Regions from separate parts of the Phytobacter diazotrophicus genome, predicted to be linked through region 1. Evidence: predicted binding sites of a transcription regulator. Region 1 holds the regulator's gene; each other region holds the start of a gene.

The links. The regulator CRP, encoded in region 1, controls carbon source genes, mostly activating them, when cyclic AMP is high. The targets are predictions, from matches to a motif close to ATGTGANNNNNNTCACAT.
Region 2: the regulator CRP is predicted to act here: its motif matches at 4,308-4,325, upstream of msrB (peptide-methionine (R)-S-oxide reductase MsrB).
Region 3: the regulator CRP is predicted to act here: its motif matches at 3,031-3,048, upstream of ACS0RQ_RS07550 (NupC/NupG family nucleoside CNT transporter).
Region 4: the regulator CRP is predicted to act here: its motif matches at 1,558-1,575, upstream of ACS0RQ_RS21435 (enolase C-terminal domain-like protein).

Annotation. Positions count from the first base shown of each region.
Region 1 is NZ_CM125428.1:455,357-460,640, forward strand. Features, by position in the region: gene argD (bifunctional acetylornithine/succinyldiaminopimelate transaminase) at 1-317, shown strand, start outside; gene ACS0RQ_RS02090 (YccS/YhfK family putative transporter) at 314-2,392, opposite strand; gene crp (cAMP-activated global transcriptional regulator CRP) at 2,446-3,078, opposite strand; gene ACS0RQ_RS02100 (OsmC family protein) at 3,388-3,792, shown strand; gene ACS0RQ_RS02105 (phosphoribulokinase) at 3,893-4,762, opposite strand; gene ACS0RQ_RS02110 (YheU family protein) at 4,814-5,032, opposite strand; gene ACS0RQ_RS02115 (hydrolase) at 5,033-5,284, opposite strand, start outside.
Region 2 is NZ_CM125428.1:2,262,711-2,267,994, forward strand. Features, by position in the region: gene ACS0RQ_RS11080 (MipA/OmpV family protein) at 236-982, shown strand; gene ACS0RQ_RS11085 (aldo/keto reductase) at 1,074-1,931, shown strand; gene ACS0RQ_RS11090 (D-hexose-6-phosphate mutarotase) at 2,022-2,906, opposite strand; gene gapA (glyceraldehyde-3-phosphate dehydrogenase) at 3,105-4,100, opposite strand; gene msrB (peptide-methionine (R)-S-oxide reductase MsrB) at 4,443-4,856, shown strand; gene ACS0RQ_RS11105 (YeaC family protein) at 4,897-5,181, shown strand.
Region 3 is NZ_CM125428.1:1,533,451-1,538,734, forward strand. Features, by position in the region: gene ACS0RQ_RS07545 (sensor domain-containing phosphodiesterase) at 1-1,622, shown strand, start outside; gene ACS0RQ_RS07550 (NupC/NupG family nucleoside CNT transporter) at 1,650-2,837, opposite strand; gene ACS0RQ_RS07555 (Nramp family divalent metal transporter) at 3,189-4,427, shown strand; gene ypeC (DUF2502 domain-containing protein YpeC) at 4,488-4,820, opposite strand; gene mgrA (L-glyceraldehyde 3-phosphate reductase) at 4,934-5,284, opposite strand, start outside.
Region 4 is NZ_CM125428.1:4,380,021-4,385,304, reverse strand. Features, by position in the region: gene ACS0RQ_RS21440 (GntR family transcriptional regulator) at 1-179, shown strand, start outside; gene ACS0RQ_RS21435 (enolase C-terminal domain-like protein) at 181-1,380, opposite strand; gene ACS0RQ_RS21430 (PTS transporter subunit EIIC) at 1,657-3,024, shown strand; gene ACS0RQ_RS21425 (methionine ABC transporter permease) at 3,026-3,685, opposite strand; gene ACS0RQ_RS21420 (methionine ABC transporter ATP-binding protein) at 3,682-4,473, opposite strand; gene ACS0RQ_RS21415 (MetQ/NlpA family ABC transporter substrate-binding protein) at 4,470-5,276, opposite strand.

The DNA.
Region 1 (5,284 bases):
TTAATACGCCAGAGGTCTTAAATGGCGTCAATGCGAAACGCGAACTGTTCGTTAAGCATCTTGAAGACATTAACGCGCAGTACGACCTGTTCAGCGAAATTCGCGGCATGGGTCTGTTGGTTGGCGCGGAACTGAAACCGCAGTACAAAGGCCGTGCGCGTGATTTCCTCTACGCGGCGGCAAATGAAGGGCTGATGGTGCTTAATGCCGGTCCTGACGTAATGCGTTTTGCGCCGTCGCTTATCATTGAAGAGAACGATATCGCAGAAGGTATGCTGCGCTTTGCCAAAGCAGTAGCCAAAGTGGTTAACCCTTAAGAGCGCAAGCGGCGATTTAACCAGATGCCGTGATGTGGGCGCTGACGCCATGCCACCGACGAAATGGTGTGCATGGTGTTCAGATGCCCCAGTATCCGTTGCAGATGTTGCTCCAGCGTGCTCATTGGGCCATGCGTCATGCTCTCCGGCGCCTCCAGAATATTCACATCTCCTGAACTTCCCGGACCATCATACTCCAGCCGTTGCTGACAACGTTGCAGGGCAATTTCGCAGGACTGCAGGTAACGCTGGGCCAGGTCCGGCGTGAGCATGGTGTGCTCCCGCGCCAGCGTGGTCATTGCATTAATATGTTCGACAATAAACTGACTGTGCGTGACCCACAGCTTCATGTCTGCCAGATAACGCGTATCAAAACCCGGCTCCTGCATGGCCTGATTAAGCGAGTTAAAGAGCGCGTTATGCGCCTGGTTTACCCGCATGCGCTGCCAGGCCAGCGGCGTCGCCTGGGGATCATCGCTCAGGATCAGCCGAATGGCATCCTGGTAAGTTTCCAGCGCGTCATGAGCATTTTTTCGCAACAGACCACTTTGCCATTGAGGCCACAGCCAGACCATGCCACCAAAAGCAATCAGGCAGCCGATCAACGTATCGATAAGACGGGCAACAATAAACTGGTCGCCATTCAGTGTAAGCAACTGGAGCGTATAGACTGCGGTGAGGGTAAAACCCACCATCGCCCAGCCGTAGCTTTTGCGGATAATCAGATAGCTAACCAGCGTGACGATCAGCATCGCGGTGAGCGTGAAGCCTTCCGGTACGTGGTAGTGCAGCGTCGCGCCGGCAATGATCAGCCCGGCCATGGTGCCTGCCGCCCGGTGCAGGATGCGCACGCGTGTCGCCCCATAACCGTTTTGCGTAACAAACATCACCGTCATCATGATCCAGTAAGGTTTAGGCAGATGGAGCGCGCTACCCATCAGGCTGGCAATACTGAGCATGACGCTAATGCGTGCCGCATTACGTAAGGCGGAGGATTTCAACGACAGATAACTTTTGAGGGCCGGGATCAGGGGCAAACGGCGCTGCTTCTCCGCCATCAGATCACGGACATAGAGCGGGCGCTGGGTACGCAAAACCCGGGCTATCTGACTGAAATGCCAGGCGCAAAACTGCCCAACCGGGTTATCCGGGTGCTGGCGGGCAATTTTCTCCAGCGCGCCAATCTGTTTATCCATATTGAAGCGTTTGGGGTAGCGGTGATAAAGAATATCATCGGCTATGACCCGTAACCGCGCGGCAACGGTTTGCGCATTCCAGCGGATAACTTCCTCGGCATGGCTGCGTTCGACCAGCTCCTGCACTTCCTGCGGTTGGTGGAGACTGACGGCAATATGTTCCTGTAAGTCCAGCGCCACCTGGAAGACGCGGCGTAACCGCTTGTAGTCGTTGTTGTTATTTGCCGCCAGCATATGCAGTTGTTGGTAACACTGGCTAATCATATCCACCGCCTTTTGCTGGCGTGCCAGGAGTGGCGGAAGAGCTTTTTCTGGATCGACGTGCTGCGTCAGTAAACTGTATTTCGCTTCGCAATAGTCTGCCAGTTGGCGATACAGCAGGCTCAAGGATTCACGCAGCGGTTGCTCTCGCCACAACCAGAACCAGAAGGCGTTAAATGCGCCGTACCACAGGGTACCCAGCCCATAAATCAGCAACGGCTCCCAGATGGGCATGTTACCGGCGAGGCTGAGAGTAAAGATGGCGGCAATGAGCGAGGCGGGTAGAAGCCGCCCGTGTAATGCGCTGATTTCTGCTGTGACGCCGAGCAAGAGCGTTAATCCGCTCAGAATCAGCGGTAGCGGAATATTTTGCGTCAGTAATAGCTGTACCGTGAGGCTACTGCCCGCAAAGAGCGTGCCGCCGATAATGACGCGTTTGAAGAAACGTTTATGCAGAGTATCCAGACCGGCAATATTGCAGCAGGCGGGAACGAGAGAAAACAGCAGACCAAGATCGAGACGACCCGCGATCAGACCCACGGTCACAGGGAGGCATAACACCAGCGTTTGTCGCAGTGCATAGTTGATTTCGGGGTGATAAATCAGCCTGCGCCACATGGGGAAGAGAGACAAAAACGGCGCATCGTTAAGGGCGATGCGCCGCTTGAGAATTAACGTGTACCGTACACGACAATGGTTTTACCGTGTGCGGAGATCAGGTTTTGATCTTCCAGCATTTTCAGGATACGGCCGACGGTTTCGCGGGAACAGCCAACGATCTGACCAATTTCCTGGCGGGTAATTTTAATTTGCATACCGTCCGGGTGGGTCATTGCATCCGGTTGTTTCGCCAGATTCAGCAGCGTCTGTGCGATACGGCCCGTTACATCAAGGAAGGCGAGGTTACCGACTTTTTCCGAGGTGACCTGCAGGCGACGCGCCATCTGGGAAGACAAACGCATCAGAATATCCGGGTTCACCTGAATTAACTGGCGGAATTTTTTGTAGGAGATTTCGGCCACTTCACAAGCGGTTTTAGCGCGTACCCATGCACTGCGCTCCTGACCCTCTTCGAACAGACCCAGTTCACCGATAAAATCTCCCTGGTTAAGGTAAGAGAGGATCATCTCTTTACCTTCTTCATCCTTGATTAGCACAGCCACTGAGCCTTTGACGATGTAATACAACGTTTCCGCTTTTTCACCCTGGTGAATCAGCGTGCTCTTCGACGGGTACTTATGAATGTGGCAATGAGACAAGAACCATTCGAGAGTCGGGTCTGTTTGCGGTTTGCCAAGCACCATGCGCGGTTATCCTCTGTTATAAGCTGGCTCCAGACGCTGGATTCACATATCGCGTCCGGGGTTGCAATCTATCTTCCCCATACCTGGGAAGTGGACCGTCAGACATGCCTGCGGCCTGTAATATGTGATGTCCTCTGCATACATGCATAACGTCAATGTATCACTGTAGCATCGTGATTGTTTTAGCATAGCTTTTAACGCCTGTCTCCTGGTGTCTCGCTTCAGCTTGACGCAGGTCGCCTTCCGTTGCGAGTTTTCTTATGTGCGCGTAATCTGTAAAGAAAATTGTAACTCCGGAGTGAATTAAAAATGCAAGCTCGTGTGAAATGGGTAGAAGGTTTAACGTTCCTTGGCGAGTCTGCGTCCGGGCACCAGATCCTGATGGATGGTAACTCAGGCGACAAAGCCCCAAGCCCGATGGAAATGGTGCTGATGGCCGCAGGGGGATGCAGCGCTATCGATGTTGTCTCTATTCTGCAAAAAGGCCGCCACGATGTGAAAGATTGCGAAGTGAAGCTGACATCAGAGCGTCGTGAAGAGGCTCCGCGTCTGTTTACGCATATCAATTTGCACTTTATCGTGACCGGCAAAGAGCTAAAAGAGGCGGCGGTATCGCGCGCGGTGGATCTCTCTGCCGAGAAGTATTGCTCCGTGGCATTAATGCTGGAGAAAGCGGTGAAAATCACGCATTCATATGAGGTGATTGAGGCCTGAGAACACAGGTCGGATAAGCGTCGCGTATCCGACACATTCCCCGGTGGCGCTGCGTTTACCGGGGCTTCAGAGGGAGGCAGAAGTTGTGTCGGCTGGAGGCCTATTGAATCTTCTTCCCTTCCATCAGCCGTTGGACCAGCGGTGTCATGATCAGCTCCATTGCTAACCCCATTTTGCCGCCAGGCACCACGAGCGTATTCATGTGTGAAATGAACGAACCCTGCAACATCGCCAGCAACCAGGGATAGTCGATCCCTTCAAGATTACGAAAATGAATCACCACAAAGCTCTCATCGAGCGATGGGATCACTTTGGCGGCGAACGGGTTGGAGGTATCCACCGTCGGCACGCGCTGGAAATTAATATGGGTGCGGGAAAATTGTGGGGTGATGAAATTGATGTAGTCTTCCATCGATCGAACCACCGAGTCCATCACTGCCTCACGGGAATGACCGCGCTCGCTGGTATCGCGTACCAGCTTTTGCATCCACTCGAGATTGACGATGGGCACCACGCCTACCAGCAGATCGACGTGGCGGGCGACATCGTGCTGGGGCGTCACCACGCCGCCGTGTAACCCTTCATAAAACAGCACATCCGTTGGCTCCGGCAGGGGCTGCCAGGGGGTGAACGTACCGGGAACCTGGTTCCAGGGAACGGCTTCATCGTAGGTGTGCAGATATTTTCGTGCCTGGCCTGTGCCGGTTTGTCCGTACTCAATAAACGTTTGTTCCAGCAGGCCGAAGTCATTCGCTTCCGGGCCAAAATAGCTGATATGTCGACCTAAATCGCGGGCTTTACGAATTGCCATGTCCATTTCAGGGCGGGTATAGCGATGAAAACTGTCACCTTCAACCTCGGCGGCATGCAAATTCAGTTGAGCAAAGATTTTGCGAAACGCGAGGCTGGTGGTGGTGGTTCCCGCACCGCTGGAACCTGTTACGGCAATAACCGGATGTTTAGCGGACATAGCAGCTCCCTGAGTAAACCATTGTTGTAGACGAAGCCAGCCGCCAGTGAGTTACTCGCGAAACTGCGAGCGCGGCATAATGTTGACGGTTTCGTGCAGTTCTGACCACACCAGTACGGCTTCACCGTTTTTAAGTTGCCGTCTCACATCGGCGACCTTTTGTTCGAGTGAGCGCTCATGTTCACCATAATCGGTGCCTTCACGCAAGACAAAGCTTTCAATCAGGCTGTCGAGCGTCTCAGGCGCCAGGTCCTGCCAGGGAATAATCATTTAGCTTTCCAGATAAGTTTGCAGCCAGTCGGGGATACGTTTCTCAAGCCACATTTCCGGGTGGAGTAACGTGCCGCCCACAAACCCCACGTGACCGCCATGTTCGGTGAGTTGATATTCTACCGACGGCGGTAATGTCTGCGTATCGGGGATCACATTTTGATCCATAAAGGGGTCATCTTTAGCATGGATGATCAGCGTCGGTTTGCTGATTTTATTCAGCAGCGGCATGGCGCTGCACTGGCGGTAATA
Region 2 (5,284 bases), 1.8 Mb from region 1:
CGCCTAAAACTAATTTCAATGACATATCAATAACTCATCCATAAATGCTTTCTTTTGTGATAAGCCTTCCACTCTCAAATCACAGCGGCTTCATAAAACCGTAAGCCCCCTGTCATATACAGACCACAGGCTATAGGGTTTAGTTTTGTAATGGTTAAGTAAAAAAATTTGGGTAGACTGTTCTGGACGGTTAAACTTCATTTCGCCGATTATTGACTACAGGAATAAATGGACTGTGATGAAACTCAAACTCCTGGCACTGGGCGTGCTGATCGCTTCTTCTACTTTTACTGCCAATGCCGAAAGCAACTTCTCCCTGGGTGCGGGCGTGGGTGTTGTAGAGACTCCGTATAAACAGTACGACAATAAAACCTATCCGATTCCGGTTATCACTTATGAAAGCGATGACTTCTGGTTCCGTGGTTTAGGCGGTGGCTACTACCTGTGGAATGATCAGGCCGACCAACTCTCCATCTTTGCTGCATACTCGCCGTGGAGCTTTAAGCCGGGTGACAGTGACAATAATCAACTTCGTCAGTTGAATAAACGTAAGTCAACCGCAGTAGCGGGGCTTTCTTATATTCATAACACCGAATACGGTTTCCTGCGCACGTCACTGGCCGGTGATGTGCTGGACAACAGTAATGGTGTGACATGGGATCTGGCCTGGCTGTATCGCTATACCAATGGTGGCCTGACGCTGACGCCGGGTATCGGGGTTGAATGGAACAGCGATAATCAAAACGAATACTATTATGGTGTGTCGCGTGAAGAGTCACGTCGCAGCGGCCTTAATAGCTACGATCCGGACAATGGCTGGAGCCCTTACCTGGAACTTACCGCCAGCTATCGTCTGAACGACAACTGGAGCGTTTATGGCACGGGCCGATACACCCACCTGTCTGATGAAATTAAAGACAGTCCGATGGTGGATAAATCCTGGGCCGGATTGTTATCGGCAGGGGTAACGTATCGTTTCTGATTGTGCTTTTTTATAGTGCAATCTGTGCATTAAAACAGGGCCATTGGCCCTGTTTTGCTTTACGGTGGTGCATTTAGCGCAGGAGGATGATATGGCAGAGAGAAATGTGGTCTTCGCGGGCGAGGTGACGCTGCCTGCTATTGGTCAGGGTACCTGGTATATGGGGGAGAATGACCGCCAGCGCAGTAAAGAGGTGGATGCACTACGGGCGGGCATTGATGCCGGGCTTACGCTTATCGATACGGCAGAAATGTATGCAGATGGTGGGGCAGAAGAGGTGGTCGGCGATGCACTGCAGGGTGGATTACGCGACAAAGTCTATCTGGTTTCGAAAGTGTATCCGTGGAATGCCGGTGGTAAAAAAGCGATTGCGGCTTGTGAGGCGAGTCTGCGCCGTCTGAAAACCGACTCTCTCGATCTCTATCTGCTGCACTGGCGGGGAAATTTTTCGCTGGCTGAAACGGTGGAGGTGATGGAGACCCTCATTGCGCAGGGGAAAATTCGCCGCTGGGGTGTGTCGAATCTCGATTATGCCGATATGCAGGAACTCTTGCAGGTGCAGGGTGGTAAAGCCTGCGTGACCGATCAGGTGCTCTATCATCTGGGGTCGCGCGGTATCGAATATGACCTGCTGCCCTGGTGCCAGCAACAACAGATGCCGGTGATGGCCTACTGCCCACTGGCGCAGGCCGGGCGTCTGCGGGACGGATTGCTGAATAACAGCGTAGTGACGGATATTGCTCAGGCCCATAACGCGACCGCGGCACAAATTCTGCTGGCCTGGGTTATTAGTCACGAGGGAGTGATGGCTATTCCAAAAGCGGGCACTGTGGCGCATGCCCAGGAAAATGCCGCAGCGTTGAATATCACGCTGAGTGCAGAGGATCTGGCTCGGCTGGATAACGCGTTTCCGGCTCCGGGGCGCAAAACACCCCTGGATGTGGTGTAGCACGTCGCGCATAAGCGTATAAGTTGCGGATTCTGTCACCCGGATAAGTCGGGGAGAGCCCGGGAACACGGCTTACCCGGGCTATCACAATCAGCGTTTAACCACGCGGATCGTCTGCGCCAGGCGAGACGGTTTTTCTTCGGTGGTTTTTTGTGGCGCGGTCGCGCAGGCTGATTCAACACAAACAAATGTTTTATAACCATCATCCGGCATGTCGGTCATGCTGGCGGAGAGCGCCGGACCCGGGTTCCATGCGACAACGTTAGTATGATGGTGATGGATCACTTCAATGGTGCGGTTCAGCGCACTGTCATGGATCACACTGCAGGCTTCCGGATTCAGATAGACGCGATCGGTACGATCCGGGAATGTCTGTACGCCATCGGTCAGTGCATCTTCTTGCGCGTTGTTCACTTTATCAATGAAACGATCGCCCAAACCGCTGACTTTCACCGCATGGATATCGCCGACGTTGAAATAGGTATGCAGAGCTGAGGTGGTTTCGAAATCGCCGTGCGCTTCCAGTTCGATTTCGCAGGTTTTACCCAATTTGTAGCGGGCAAACAGCGTGAAATCATGCGGCCAGTATTGGCGGGACGCTTCGCTGCTGTGCAGCTCAAATGTCAGCACAACACCCTTATCATCTTCATTATGCGCTTTCAGTGTCCATACCAGGTTACGGGCGAAACCGTGAGCAGGCAGACCCTGCTGTGCAGCCGGGCCAAACCATGGCCAGCAGATCGGTACGCCGCCGCGCAGCGCCACGCCGTTTTTAAACGGCGTGTTGCCGCTCAACCACAGCGCTTCGTCTTCACCCTGCGGTTTCCAGGAGAGCAGATGTGCGCCCTGCAGAGCAAAAGAGGCTTTAACTTGTGGGTGATCGATAACGATAACGTCCAGTTCGTCCATCAGGCGGCGAGAGAGGGCGGAGGAAATTTGTTCAACAACCGGGAGAGCAAAAATTTTGTTTATCATGGTGCAATCCTTCGTTTAGCGAGACACAAAATCATGAAAGCTGCATCGGGACGGCAAGTCTGAGGAGAGCAGGGAGCACAGAGAATTCTGTGGCCAGCACCCGCGAGCAGCGTCAGTGAGGAAGCAGCTTTCAGGATGACGCGAAACATAAAAAAAGGCGACCGAAGTCGCCTTTATAGATCAATGTTTCATCTCAACTTATTTGGAGATGTGAGCGATCAGGTCCAGAACTTTGTTAGAGTAACCGGTTTCGTTGTCGTACCAGGATACCAGTTTCACGAAGTTGTCGTTCAGTGCGATACCTGCTTTAGCATCGAACACAGAAGTGCAAACTTCACCGTTGAAATCGGTAGATACAACGTCGTCTTCGGTGTAACCCAGAACGCCTTTCATTGCGCCTTCAGAAGCCGCTTTGATTGCTTTCTTGATTTCTTCGTAAGACGCTGCTTTTTCCAGACGAACGGTCAGGTCAACAACAGATACGTTCGGAGTCGGAACGCGGAACGCCATACCAGTCAGTTTGCCATTCAGTTCTGGCAGTACTTTACCTACAGCTTTAGCTGCACCGGTAGAGGACGGGATGATGTTCTGGGATGCGCCACGACCGCCGCGCCAGTCTTTATGAGACGGGCCATCAACGGTTTTCTGAGTTGCAGTAGTCGCGTGAACAGTGGTCATCAGACCTTCGATGATGCCGAAGTTGTCGTTGATAACTTTTGCCAGCGGCGCCAGGCAGTTGGTGGTGCAGGATGCGTTAGAAACGATGTCCTGGCCTTCGTATTTGTCAAAGTTAGCGCCTTTAACAAACATCGGGGTATTGTCTTTGGAAGGACCAGTCAGAACAACTTTTTTCGCGCCAGCAGTGATGTGTTTACGCGCGGTTTCGTCGGTCAGGAAGATACCGGTAGCTTCTGCTACAACGTCAACACCGATTTCGTTCCATTTCAGGTTAGCCGGATCTTTTTCAGCAGTAACACGGATGGTTTTGCCGTTAACAACCAGATGGCCGTCTTTGACTTCTACGGTACCGTTGAAACGGCCGTGAGTAGAGTCATATTTCAGCATGTAAGCCATGTATTCTGCGTCTAACAGATCGTTGATACCAACGATTTCGATGTCAGAACGTTCCTGAGCAGCACGGAAAACAATGCGACCGATACGGCCAAAACCGTTGATACCTACTTTGATAGTCATATATTCCACCAGCTATTTGTTAGTGAATAAAAGGTTGGCTGTAAAATTACAAAAACCTTACGCAGCGTCAAGCGGAATCGTGTCAATCATTGCGACAAATCAATCCTCCGCATAACCTTTGTTCGACTGACTCGTCTCACTCTTCCTATGAGCATGCTCCCCATATGGGGACGCCGCCCCGAATTTTAAAGGTCATGCAGGATAAAAATGTGAGAGTGATCACAATTACCCGCCCGGGGATCCGCAGCAACTAAGTTTAGATCAAAAGTTATCACTTCATTGTTAATGTTTTGTTAGAATCGAAGTGAAGTTGTACGAATTCTTACCGCGAGATGTGAGCTTATGACGACGAAATCCTCTCAGGATGACCTGAAAAAAAATCTGACGGAGATGCAGTTCTACGTGACACAGGATCACGGTACCGAGCCGCCTTTCACAGGCCGTCTTTTACACAACAAACGTGAAGGCGTGTATCACTGTCTGGTTTGCGACGCTCCCTTGTTTCATTCGCAGACCAAGTATGATTCAGGCTGCGGCTGGCCGAGCTTTTTTGAGCCAGTAAGTGAAGAGTCCATTCGCTATATAAACGATTACTCGCACGGTATGCAGCGCGTTGAAATTCGTTGCGGTAATTGTGACGCGCATCTGGGACATGTTTTCCCGGATGGTCCACAACCGACCGGTGAACGTTATTGTGTGAACTCTGCCTCGTTGAGTTTTACCGACGATGAAAACGGCGATCGGACTCTGGGGTGAGGAATCGATTCAGCTATTATTCCACTGGAGTTAATTTATCATGGATTTCGAACAAGTCATTAACAGCATGACGCCGGACATCTATCAGCGTCTGGTTACCGCTGTTGAGTTGGGTAAGTGGCCGGATGGCGTTGCGCTGACGGCAGAACAAAAAGAGAACAGCCTGCAACTGGTTATGTTATGGCAGGCCCGTCATAACACCGACGCGCAGCACATGACCATCGACACGCAAGGACAGATGGTGATGAAAAGCAAGCAGCAACTGAAAGAAGACTTTGGCATTACGCCTACGCCTATGCCAATTGCAACGCTGAAAATGCAATAACTTCCCCGATGAGCGGCGAGGCCACAGCGCTTCGCCCAGTTTTCTCTCCTTCCCGTTTTACTCTCCTTTTCATGCTTTACTTCCTCTTGATGGCCTGATTGCA
Region 3 (5,284 bases), 1.1 Mb from region 1:
CACACCTGTTTTGGCGTAAAAGCTTTAAACCCTGTTTTACGAAAAAGAAACGATTATTCCTTTCGTTATGGATGGCCTCGCTGATAGCTATCCTCACTGTTTTGTGTTCGCCTTATCATTCCGATTTTGTTGCGGGGTATCTTGTTCCACTTATTTTTATTCTCTTTACGCTAGTTATCAGCAAATTAAGTTATCCGCTAATTATGCTGAGTTGGGCGGTATCTGCTTTTGTGCTGGCTGCCTATAACCGCAATTTTCTGCATGGGGTTAACACGGAATACTCGCTGGCATTTGTTATGTCGGTACTGATCTGTTTTACCATATGTTTAATATATATGACCCGTGTATATCATCGTAGTGTATGGATCAGAAAACGCTGGCGGGAGCAGGCATTAACTGACCCGTTGACTGGTTTACCTAATTTACGTGCGCTGGAATTGCATCTGGAGAAAAATAGGAATCAGATTGTCTGCTGTTTTCATATGAAAAATCTGGAGTTTTTAAGCCGGCATTACGGAATGATGATGCGTGTCTATTTTAAGCGTAGCGTCACTCATGCATTGCGCCCATTGTTACAGCCAGGGGAATTATTGTTCCAGTTGCCTGGCTGTGAATTACTGTTGGTACTGGAGGGCCCACAGGCTGCCGATCGCTTGCAGCACATGCTTGATTTCCTCAATAGCCAGCGCTTTCACTGGCAAAATACCAGCCTTGATGTCGAGTTTGGCGCCTCATGGGGAGACGTGAACGGTGCGGGAGAAACGCTACACCATACGTTAGGGCAGTTGAGCTGGCTCTCTGAACAGGCTTGTACCACCCCTCAACCGCTGGCGTTGACCAACAGCCTGGCCATCGTGACTGGCCAGACGACTGAGCGCGTAATGTTGCTTAATAAGGTAAAACGGGCGCTGGATGAGCGCACGCTGCAACTGTATGCTCAGCCCATCCTTGACGCGCAGAGGCAGGGTTATCATGAAATCCTCACGCGTCTTGTCAGTGATGGTGAGGTGATGAGCCCGGCGCACTTCATTCCTGTGATTGCGCAGTTTAATCTCAGCACCCGCTTCGACATGCAGGTCATTGAAACCTTGCTGCAATGGATGCAGGCAAATCCGCAACCTGGCGATAAACAACGTCAGCGCTTCTCAGTAAACCTGATGCCACTGACGCTGATGCAAAAAGATTTTGCCGCAAAATTACTGAAGCTCTTCGCGGCTTACGCGATCTCTTGTCGTGAAGTCATTATCGAAATTACCGAAGAGCAGGCCTTTTCGCATTCTGAATTCAGCGTGAAGAACATTCAGCAATTGCGTCAGGCCGGTTTTAAAATTGCCATTGACGACTTCGGTACGGGGTTTGCTAATTTCGAACGGTTAAAGCGTCTGGAGGCAGATATCATCAAGATTGATGGCTGCTTTGTGCGGGATATTGCCCACGATCCGCAGGATGTGATGATTGTGAAATCCATTTGCGAGCTGGCAAAAGCGAAGTCACTGACGGTGGTGGCGGAATATGTCGAGACAGAGGAACAACGCGCGTTGCTGTTGAATGCCGGGGTGAATTATCTGCAGGGATACTTACTGGGGAAACCGCAGCCATTAGTCGCGGCTGGGAAGGCGTAAACCGGGGTTGCCCCCGGTTTATCTGAATTACAGTACCAGTGCCGCGATAGAGGCGGACAGGACGCTCACCAGCGTTGAACCGTAAACCAGTTTCAGACCGAAGCGGGAAACCACGTTACCTTGCTCTTCGTTCAGGCCTTTAATCGCACCGGCGATAATACCGATAGAAGAGAAGTTAGCGAAGGAAACCAGGAAGACAGACAGGATGCCTTCCGCACGCGGAGACAGGCTGGATGCGATTTTCTGCAGATCCATCATCGCCACGAATTCATTGGAAACCAGTTTGGTTGCCATGATACTGCCCACCTGCAGCGCTTCTGAGGACGGAACACCCATTACCCAGGCAATCGGGTAGAAGATGTAGCCCAGAATCCCCTGGAAGGAGATGCCGAGAATGGCAGCGAACAGGGCGTTCAGACCAGAAATCAGAGCGATAAAGCCGATCAGCATTGCCGCAACGATAATCGCGACTTTAAAGCCCGCCAGTATATACTCGCCCAGCATTTCGAAGAAGCTCTGTCCTTCATGCAGGTTAGACATCTGCAGGTTTTCTTCGCTCTCATCGACGCGGTATGGGTTGATCAGGGACAGCACGATAAAGGTGCTGAACATGTTCAGAACCAGCGCCGCGACCACATATTTTGGCTGCAGCATGGTCATGTACGCGCCAACAATTGACATCGAAACGGTAGACATCGCGGTAGCCGCCATGGTGTACATGCGGTTGCGGGACATTTTTCCGAGGATATCTTTGTAAGCGATGAAGTTTTCAGACTGGCCCAGAATCAAGGAGCTGACTGCGTTAAATGATTCCAGTTTACCCATGCCGTTGACTTTGGACAGGACGGTACCGATAGCGCGAATAATAATTGGCAGTACGCGGATATGTTGCAGGATACCGATCAGCGCAGAAATGAAGACAATCGGGCAGAGCACTTTCAGGAAGAAGAATGCCAGACCTTGATCGTTCATTTTGCCGAAGACGAAGTTTGTCCCTTCGTTGGCAAATCCGAGCAGTTTTTCAAACATCTCGGAGAAGCCTTTCACAAAACCCAGACCCACGTCAGAGTTCAGGAAGAACCAGGCAAGCAAGACTTCAAGCACGAGCAGTTGGACAACAAAGCGAATGCGGATTTTTTTGCGGTCACTGCTTACAAGTAATGCAAGCAGCGCCACAACGGCAAGCGCCAGAACAAAGTGCAGAACGCGGGACATATTTGCTCCAAATATGAGACGGGTAGAAATTTCGTGCACATTCTATGTAACAAGCGGAAAGAAAACGAGATCAAACACACAGTATATTAATGACCTGTGACCAGACTCAAAAATAGTGATCCACCATACATTTCTGTTATGTTAAGTAAAAGAATGAAAAGTTGCACTGTAATGCTAAACTCTTAACAAGACGGTGTGATTTGCATCTCATCGTTCCCGTCTTAAAAACATCCGGCCCGTCATCGTTTCTGACTATCGAAGAAATCAATCGAATCTATTCTAAATGAACTTGATAATCATTCTCATTTTGGTAGCATGAAACATAGCAAAGGCTATATTTAGGGGCAAGAAATGAACAACAGTCGCGTTGAGAGTAGCAGTGGACGTGCAGCGCGCAAGTTAAAGCTCGCGTTAATGGGACCTGCGTTCATTGCGGCGATCGGGTATATCGATCCGGGTAACTTCGCCACTAATATTCAGGCCGGGGCCAGCTTCGGTTACCAACTGCTGTGGGTGGTTGTCTGGGCAAACCTGATGGCCATGCTGATTCAACTGCTGTCAGCAAAGTTAGGGATTGCCACGGGTAGAAACCTCGCAGAACAAATTCGCGATCATTACCCGCGTCCGCTGGTCTGGTTCTACTGGGTACAGGCGGAAATTATCGCCATGGCCACGGACCTTGCCGAGTTTATCGGCGCCGCCATCGGTTTTAAGCTGATTCTCGGCGTGTCGCTGTTACAAGGTGCGGTACTGACCGGGATCGCCACCTTTTTAATTCTGATGCTGCAACGCCGCGGGCAGAAACCGCTGGAAAAAGTCATTGGCGGGCTGCTGCTGTTTGTTGCGGCGGCTTATATTGTTGAGCTGGTTTTCTCACGTCCTGAACTGGCTCCGCTCAGTAAAGGCATCTTGATCCCAAGCCTGCCGGGTACCGAAGCCGTATTCCTTGCCGCTGGTGTGTTAGGGGCAACAATCATGCCGCACGTGATTTACCTGCACTCCTCATTGACCCAGTATCTGCATGAGGGAACGCGCCGCGAGCGGTATTCCGCGACTAAGTGGGATGTGGGTATCGCGATGACTATCGCCGGTTTCGTCAATCTGGCGATGATGGCGACTGCCGCTGCTGCATTTCACTTCAATGGTCATACCGGCATTGCCGATTTGGACGAAGCCTATTTAACGCTTGAACCGCTGCTCAGTCATGCGGCGGCTACCGTGTTTGGCCTGAGCCTGGTGGCAGCCGGGCTTTCCTCTACCGTGGTAGGGACGCTGGCCGGGCAGGTGGTGATGCAGGGGTTTGTGCGTTTCCATATTCCATTATGGGTACGCCGGACCATCACTATGATGCCATCGTTTGTCGTTATCCTGATGGGGCTTGATCCCACACGCATTCTGGTGATGAGCCAGGTACTGCTCAGTTTCGGCATCGCCCTGGCGCTGGTGCCATTGCTGATCTTTACCAGTGACCGCGCGTTAATGGGGGAGCTGGTGAATACGCCGACGGTCAAACGCGTTGGCTGGCTGATTGTGATCCTGGTGGTGGCGCTAAATGGCTGGCTGCTGGTGGGAACCGCTTTAGGGATATAACGCTAAATATTGCCAAAGAAAAAGGAGCGCATGCGCTCCTTTTTGCTTATAGCCTGTTTGTTAACGCCAGTGACCATGGCCATGACCACGTCCCGGGCCGCGACGATCATCGCGATCATTCCAGCCTTCACGGTAACCGCGTTCGTAAGCATCACGCTTATCCCAGCCACGGTGGTAGCCACGGTCATGCATACGCCAGCGATGGTCACGCCATTCGTAATTACGATGCCAGTAGTCGCGATCGCGCCAGCGTCCGCCGTCCCAATAATTGCCGTAATTGTCGCGATCGCCAATTTGCAATTTTACAGAAGGCAGCAGTGTTATTTCGCCAGAGTTAGCGACCAGTGGGGCACATGCCATTAATACTGCTGCGAGAATCAGTGACCTGAACATAGTTTTCTCCTTCACGATCGGGTCTGTTGCAGCAATATTATGTAACGTTTATGCCCGCATCTTCGGAGGAACTCCTAAATCCGTAGTGACAGCACTTTTTGCTAAAAATGCTGTTATTTTGCGCTGTTCAGGATCGTGTCAATGTTGGCGCATTCCGCTTCGCTGAACTGGCGATTAGCCAGCATGCCGACGGCGTCATCAAGCTGGCTGGTTTTACTGGCACCAATCAGCACGGAGGTCACCTTGTCCCCGCGCAGAACCCATGCCAGCGCCATTTGCGATAATTTTTGCCCACGGGCTATCGCCAAATCATTCAACTTGCGGACTTTTGCCAGCTTTTCATCCGTAATCTGATCGGGATTGAGGAAACGGCTACCGCTGGCGGCGCGTGAATCTTCCGGAATACCATTCAGATAACGGTCGGTGAGTTGTCCGCCTGCCAGCGGCGAAAACGCAATGCTGCC
Region 4 (5,284 bases), 1.7 Mb from region 1:
AGCAGGCGGCGCTGCTGGGGTGCAAGAAAGGCAGCCCGGCGATGCACATCAGTAATCGCGGGATTCTGGAAGGCGGCAGGGTGTATGAAATTAGCGATATTATCGACATTAACTACACCTGCACCTATGTGATCCCGCATAACCGGGCAAATCTTGCCTTTCGTAAAGGCGACACCTGATTTACGGCGTGTGGATTGCGCCATCCGGCAGGCGACTTTGCGTCCATTCATGCGGACGGTACACCACCGGGTAACGCAGACCTTCCTCTTCATTAAAGGTCACGCCAATACCTGGCGCTTGCGGCGCATAGACAAAACCGTCTTTCACCACCGGAGCGCCGGGGAAGACGTTGTCGGTTTGTACGGAGCGTGGAATGTACTCCTGTATGGCCGCGTTATGCAGATGAATATTGAGGTGCGTATTCACCGCGACGCCAATGGGGGACATATCGCCCGGACCATGCCAGGCGAGGCGTACACCAAAGGCCTGACACAGTACGGCCAGTTTTAACGCCGGGGTGATGCCGCCGATTTGCGAAATATGGCAGCGAATAAAATCTATGCGCCGATTCACAATCACATCGTGCCACTCGGCCGGATTATTAAAGAGTTCCCCCATCGCCAGCGGCACGCAGCTATGCTGGCGTACCTGTTCAAGCCAGGCGCTCTGCTGCGGCGGTAAAATATCTTCAATGAAATAGGGCTGATACGGCTCAAGCTGCTTTGCCAGTTGTATCGCCTGCTGGGGGAAAAGACGTTCGTGCACATCATGCAGAATGTGCAGGCTAAAACCGTATTTTTCCCGCAGCGCCTTGAACATGGCGATGGTGTTGTCCATGTATTCTTGCTGATCGAACCTGGCGCCGGGCGTTGGGTTTTCCGGCGTATGTAACTGCGCTGGCGTGCCGCCATAGAAACCCAACTGGCAGCGAATATGGCGATAACCCTGTTCGTGCAGGTGGTCTACGCTGGCAAAGAGTTCCTCCAGTGTTTCGCCGCTGGCATGGCTGTAAGCGGCGATGGCATCCCGGGATTGCCCGCCAAGCAGTTGATAAAGCGGCATACCGGCTAGCTGGCCTTTGATATCCCATAGCGCCATATCGATGCCGGAAATCGCGTTATTCATCACCGGACCGTTTCGCCAGTAGGCATTGACGTTCATCATTTGCCAGAGGTCTTCAATGTGGTTGGCGTCACGGCCGATCAGAAGAGGCTTTAGATATTCATCGACCATGGTTTTGACCGCTAGCGGACGTTGCTGAAAGGTGGCGCAGCCGTGGCCTGTGATGCCTTTATCGGTCATTACCCGCACGGTAATCAGATTATGTCTGTCGGGACGAGTGATAAAACATTCGATATTGTTAATTACGGTTGGCGTCACTGGAAAACTCCTTTACAACGACGTGATATGCCGGAATGGGTATTATCATCTCCTTAATTTTGCGCTGAGGTAAACCGTTTTTTTAATAAATTTTTTGGTCAGTTATTTCTTTTTAATTTAATTAAAAACCATACCAATTTTGATTTTCATGCCTTTTAATTGACATGTGGCGGTGATTTGTGAAGTTCATCATATTTTATTGGTTTGTTTAGTTTTCTCTCTTTCTCTACCCTTGGATACAGATATTAAAACGACAATATTCCTGCAGGAGCATTTATGGGGACGCAAGAAGCCATCAACAATATTATCCGTCTGGTCGGTGGGCAGGATAATATCAACAATGTCTGGCACTGCATGACACGCTTACGCTTTGATCTGGTTGATGATAATAAAGTTGATCAAGGCGCTATCAAGGCATTGCCGGGGGTTCTGGGCGCACAACTGCAAAGCGACCAGTTCCAGATTGTTATCGGGCCGAAGGTTAATAGCTGGTATGAGCAAATGCTGACGGTGCTGGGAAAAGCCCCGCAAGGCGAGACGCATATCAAAGGGCGTAAAAGCCTGGTCTCGATGTTTATGGATACGGTATCCGGCGTTTTTGGCCCTATCGTGCCTGCGATTGCCGGTGCCGGGATGATTAAAGGCCTGCTGGCCGGGCTGATAGCCCTGAAAGTGGTGTCGGCGAAAAGCGACACCGTGGTGGTGATTGATTTGATCGCCAGCGGTGTCTTTTATTTCCTGCCGTTTTTCCTGGCGGTCTCGGCGGCTAAAATTTTCAAGACCAATGAATATCTGGCAGCGGCAGTCGCAGCCTGTCTGATGTATCCATCTCTAATCGATGCCGCAAAGGCCTTGGCGGCGCACCAGGAAGGGGCGGTGAGTGCCTTCTGGCTACTCAACGCACTACCGGTTTCAGTGTTTAACTACGCCTCAAGCGTCATTCCGGTCATTTTCTCTATTCTGGCGCTGAGCTATATCCATCGCTGGGTGGACAGAATAATGCCGGACGTATTAAAAACGGTCTTCACGCCTACGCTGACTTTGTTCCTGGGGGCGCTGGCTGCGCTGGTGATTATCGGGCCGATTGGGATCTGGTTGGGGAAAGCGCTGGCTTTCTTTATTCAGGGACTTTTCGGTATTTCAGCCAGTTTTGCCGGGCTGGTCGTGGGGGCCATTCGCCCGGTAGCCATTCTCACCGGCATGCATCACGCCATGACGCCCATCGCCCTGCAAAATTTTAGTGAGCATGGCTATGACATGCTGATGCCGATGATGTTTATGGCAAATATGGCGATTGCCGGTTCGACGTTCGCCATCTGGCGGATAAGTAAAAACCGTCAGGAGAGAACGGTGACTCTGTCGGCGGCGATCTCCGCGCTGTTGGGGATTACGGAACCCGCGCTCTTTGGTGTCCTTACGCGTTACAAAAAGGCGTTCATTGCCGCCACGGTGGCCAGTTCCCTGGCCTCTGCGTTTATCGCCTTCTTTGGCGTGCGGTTGTATGGCTATATTTTATCGAGCATTTTTAGCCTGCCGGCGTATATCGGCCCGTACTTCGTCTTTGCGCTCTCCGGGGTGGCGATGGCGCTGGTGCTCTCCTTCCTGCTGACCACTGTACTGGTCGGCAAAGACGCGGTGGAATAACTTACCGTCGGTGCGCCAGCCGGCGCACCAGGCGATCGCCTGCCATCTGCACCCCCTGTACCATTGCCAGTAAAATCACCACGGTACCCACCATCACCTGATCGTTAAAGCGCTGATAGCCATAACGAATAGCGAGATCGCCCAACCCACCGCCGCCAATAACGCCCGCCATAGATGAGAAGCCAATCAGCATCACAACGGTGAGCGTAATGCCCGCGAGCAGCGTTGGCAGCGCTTCGGGCAACAGGGCTTTCGCAATCACATGCCAGACGTTACCCCCCATCGACAAAATGGCTTCGATGCGTCCGTAATCCACCTCATCCAGCGCGCTTTCCGTAAGCCGTGCAAAGAAGGGAAACGCGCCAATGGTGATAGGCACTATCGCGGCGGTGCTGCCAAGAGTGGTACCGATCAGCAGGCGCGTGAAGGGGATAAGCGCTATCAACAACACGATAAATGGCAGCGAGCGACCGAAATTGACGACGGCCCCCAGTAGCGCATTGACACGTGGTAAGGGGAACAGGCCATCACGGCGCGAAAGAAACAGAATAACCCCCAGCGGCAGGCCGATCAGCACGGTAAACAGCGACGCCAAAGCAACCATGTATAACGTCTCCAGCGTGCCGTTGAGCAGCAGCGGCCAGAGGTCTTCCCAACTCATGCTACCCCGCATAAAGGCCTCCCGTTAAAACCGTGGCGGGCAAGGAAATCCTGCTCAGCCTGTGGATCGTGCAATAGCGCATGGCGCAGTTTGGACCAGGGCGCAACCAGCAGAGCGGCGATTTTGCCACTCTCCCGTACTTCGCCGTTTTCCAGCAGTGCCGCGTGATCGCACAGAGTTTTTACGACATCCAGTTCGTGGGTGATCAGCACGATGGTCAAATTCAGCTTCTGGTTGATGTCTGCCAGCAGCGCCAGGACAGACGCGGTGGTTTCCGGATCCAGTGCGCTGGTGGCTTCATCGCACAACAGCACATCCGGCCTTGCCGCCAGCGCCCGGGCGATACCGACACGCTGCTTTTGCCCACCGGAAAGTTGCGAAGGAAAAGCATCGGCTTTATCGCTCAAGCCCACCAGATGCAGTAGCTCTTCCACGCGTGCATGGCGCAGCGGTTTCGGCACGCCGGCGATCTCCAGCGGAACGGCGACGTTATCCGCCACCGTACGTGCGTGCAGCAAATTGAAGTGCTGGAAAATCATCCCGGTGCGCAGCCGATGCTCGCGCAGACCGGCTTTATCCAACTGTGTAATGTCGCTGCCGTTGATGATGATGCGGCCCGAAGTGGGCCGCTCCAGCAGATTCAGGCAGCGGATTAAGGTGCTTTTCCCCGCGCCGCTGCGGCCCAGGATGCCGTAAATAGCCCCTTTGGGGACATGCAGCGATACGTTGTTCAGCGCCGGTCGGCCTGTTCCGGCATAGGTTTTACTCAGCCCTTCAATATCAATCATGACTGCGGGGCAACCGGGATCACCGAGCCGTTGTAGGTTTTACGAATGAACTCTGCCACCTGTGGGGAGGTGAGATCTTTGGCCAGTTCTTTGATGCGTGGATCGTTTGCCAGCGACGGGTTGGTTACCAGAATATTGGCGTACGGGTTATGTTCCGCACTCTCCAGTCCCAGCGCATCTTTGGCGGGCGATAAACCCGCTTCCAGCGCGTAGTTGCCGTTGATCACCGCAAGGGCGACGTCATCCAGCGAGCGCGGGATCTGTGGGGATTCCACTTCGAGGATCTTTAAGTGTTTCGGGTTCTCAACGATATCTTTTGGTGTGGCCAGCGTGCTTGCCGGATCGGTAAATTTCGCATCCAGTTTGATTAACCCCTGGCTTTGCAGCAGGAACAGCGCACGGCTCAGGTTGGTGACATTATTCGGGACCGCGATGGTGGCGCCATCCGGTACCGATTTAAAATCTTTGTATTTGTGCGAATAGATGCCCAGTGGTTCGATATGTACCGTGGCGGCGACGGCAAAGGTTTTACCCAGCGCTTTTTCCTGGCTTTTCAGGTAAGGCACATGCTGGAAATAGTTGGCATCCACATCACCACTCGCCAGCAATTCATTGGCATTTGCGCCACTGGTCAGCTCAACGATTTTGATATCCAGTTTCGGATCCAGTTTTTTGACATAGTTCAGGATCTCCGCGTGTGGAACCGGGTCCGCTGCGATACGCAGTGCTTCTGCCTGTGCAGTACCCCATGCCAGAGAAAGAGACAACGCTACCCCTGCCAGTTTAAAAGCGGCATATTTCATGATGTTTT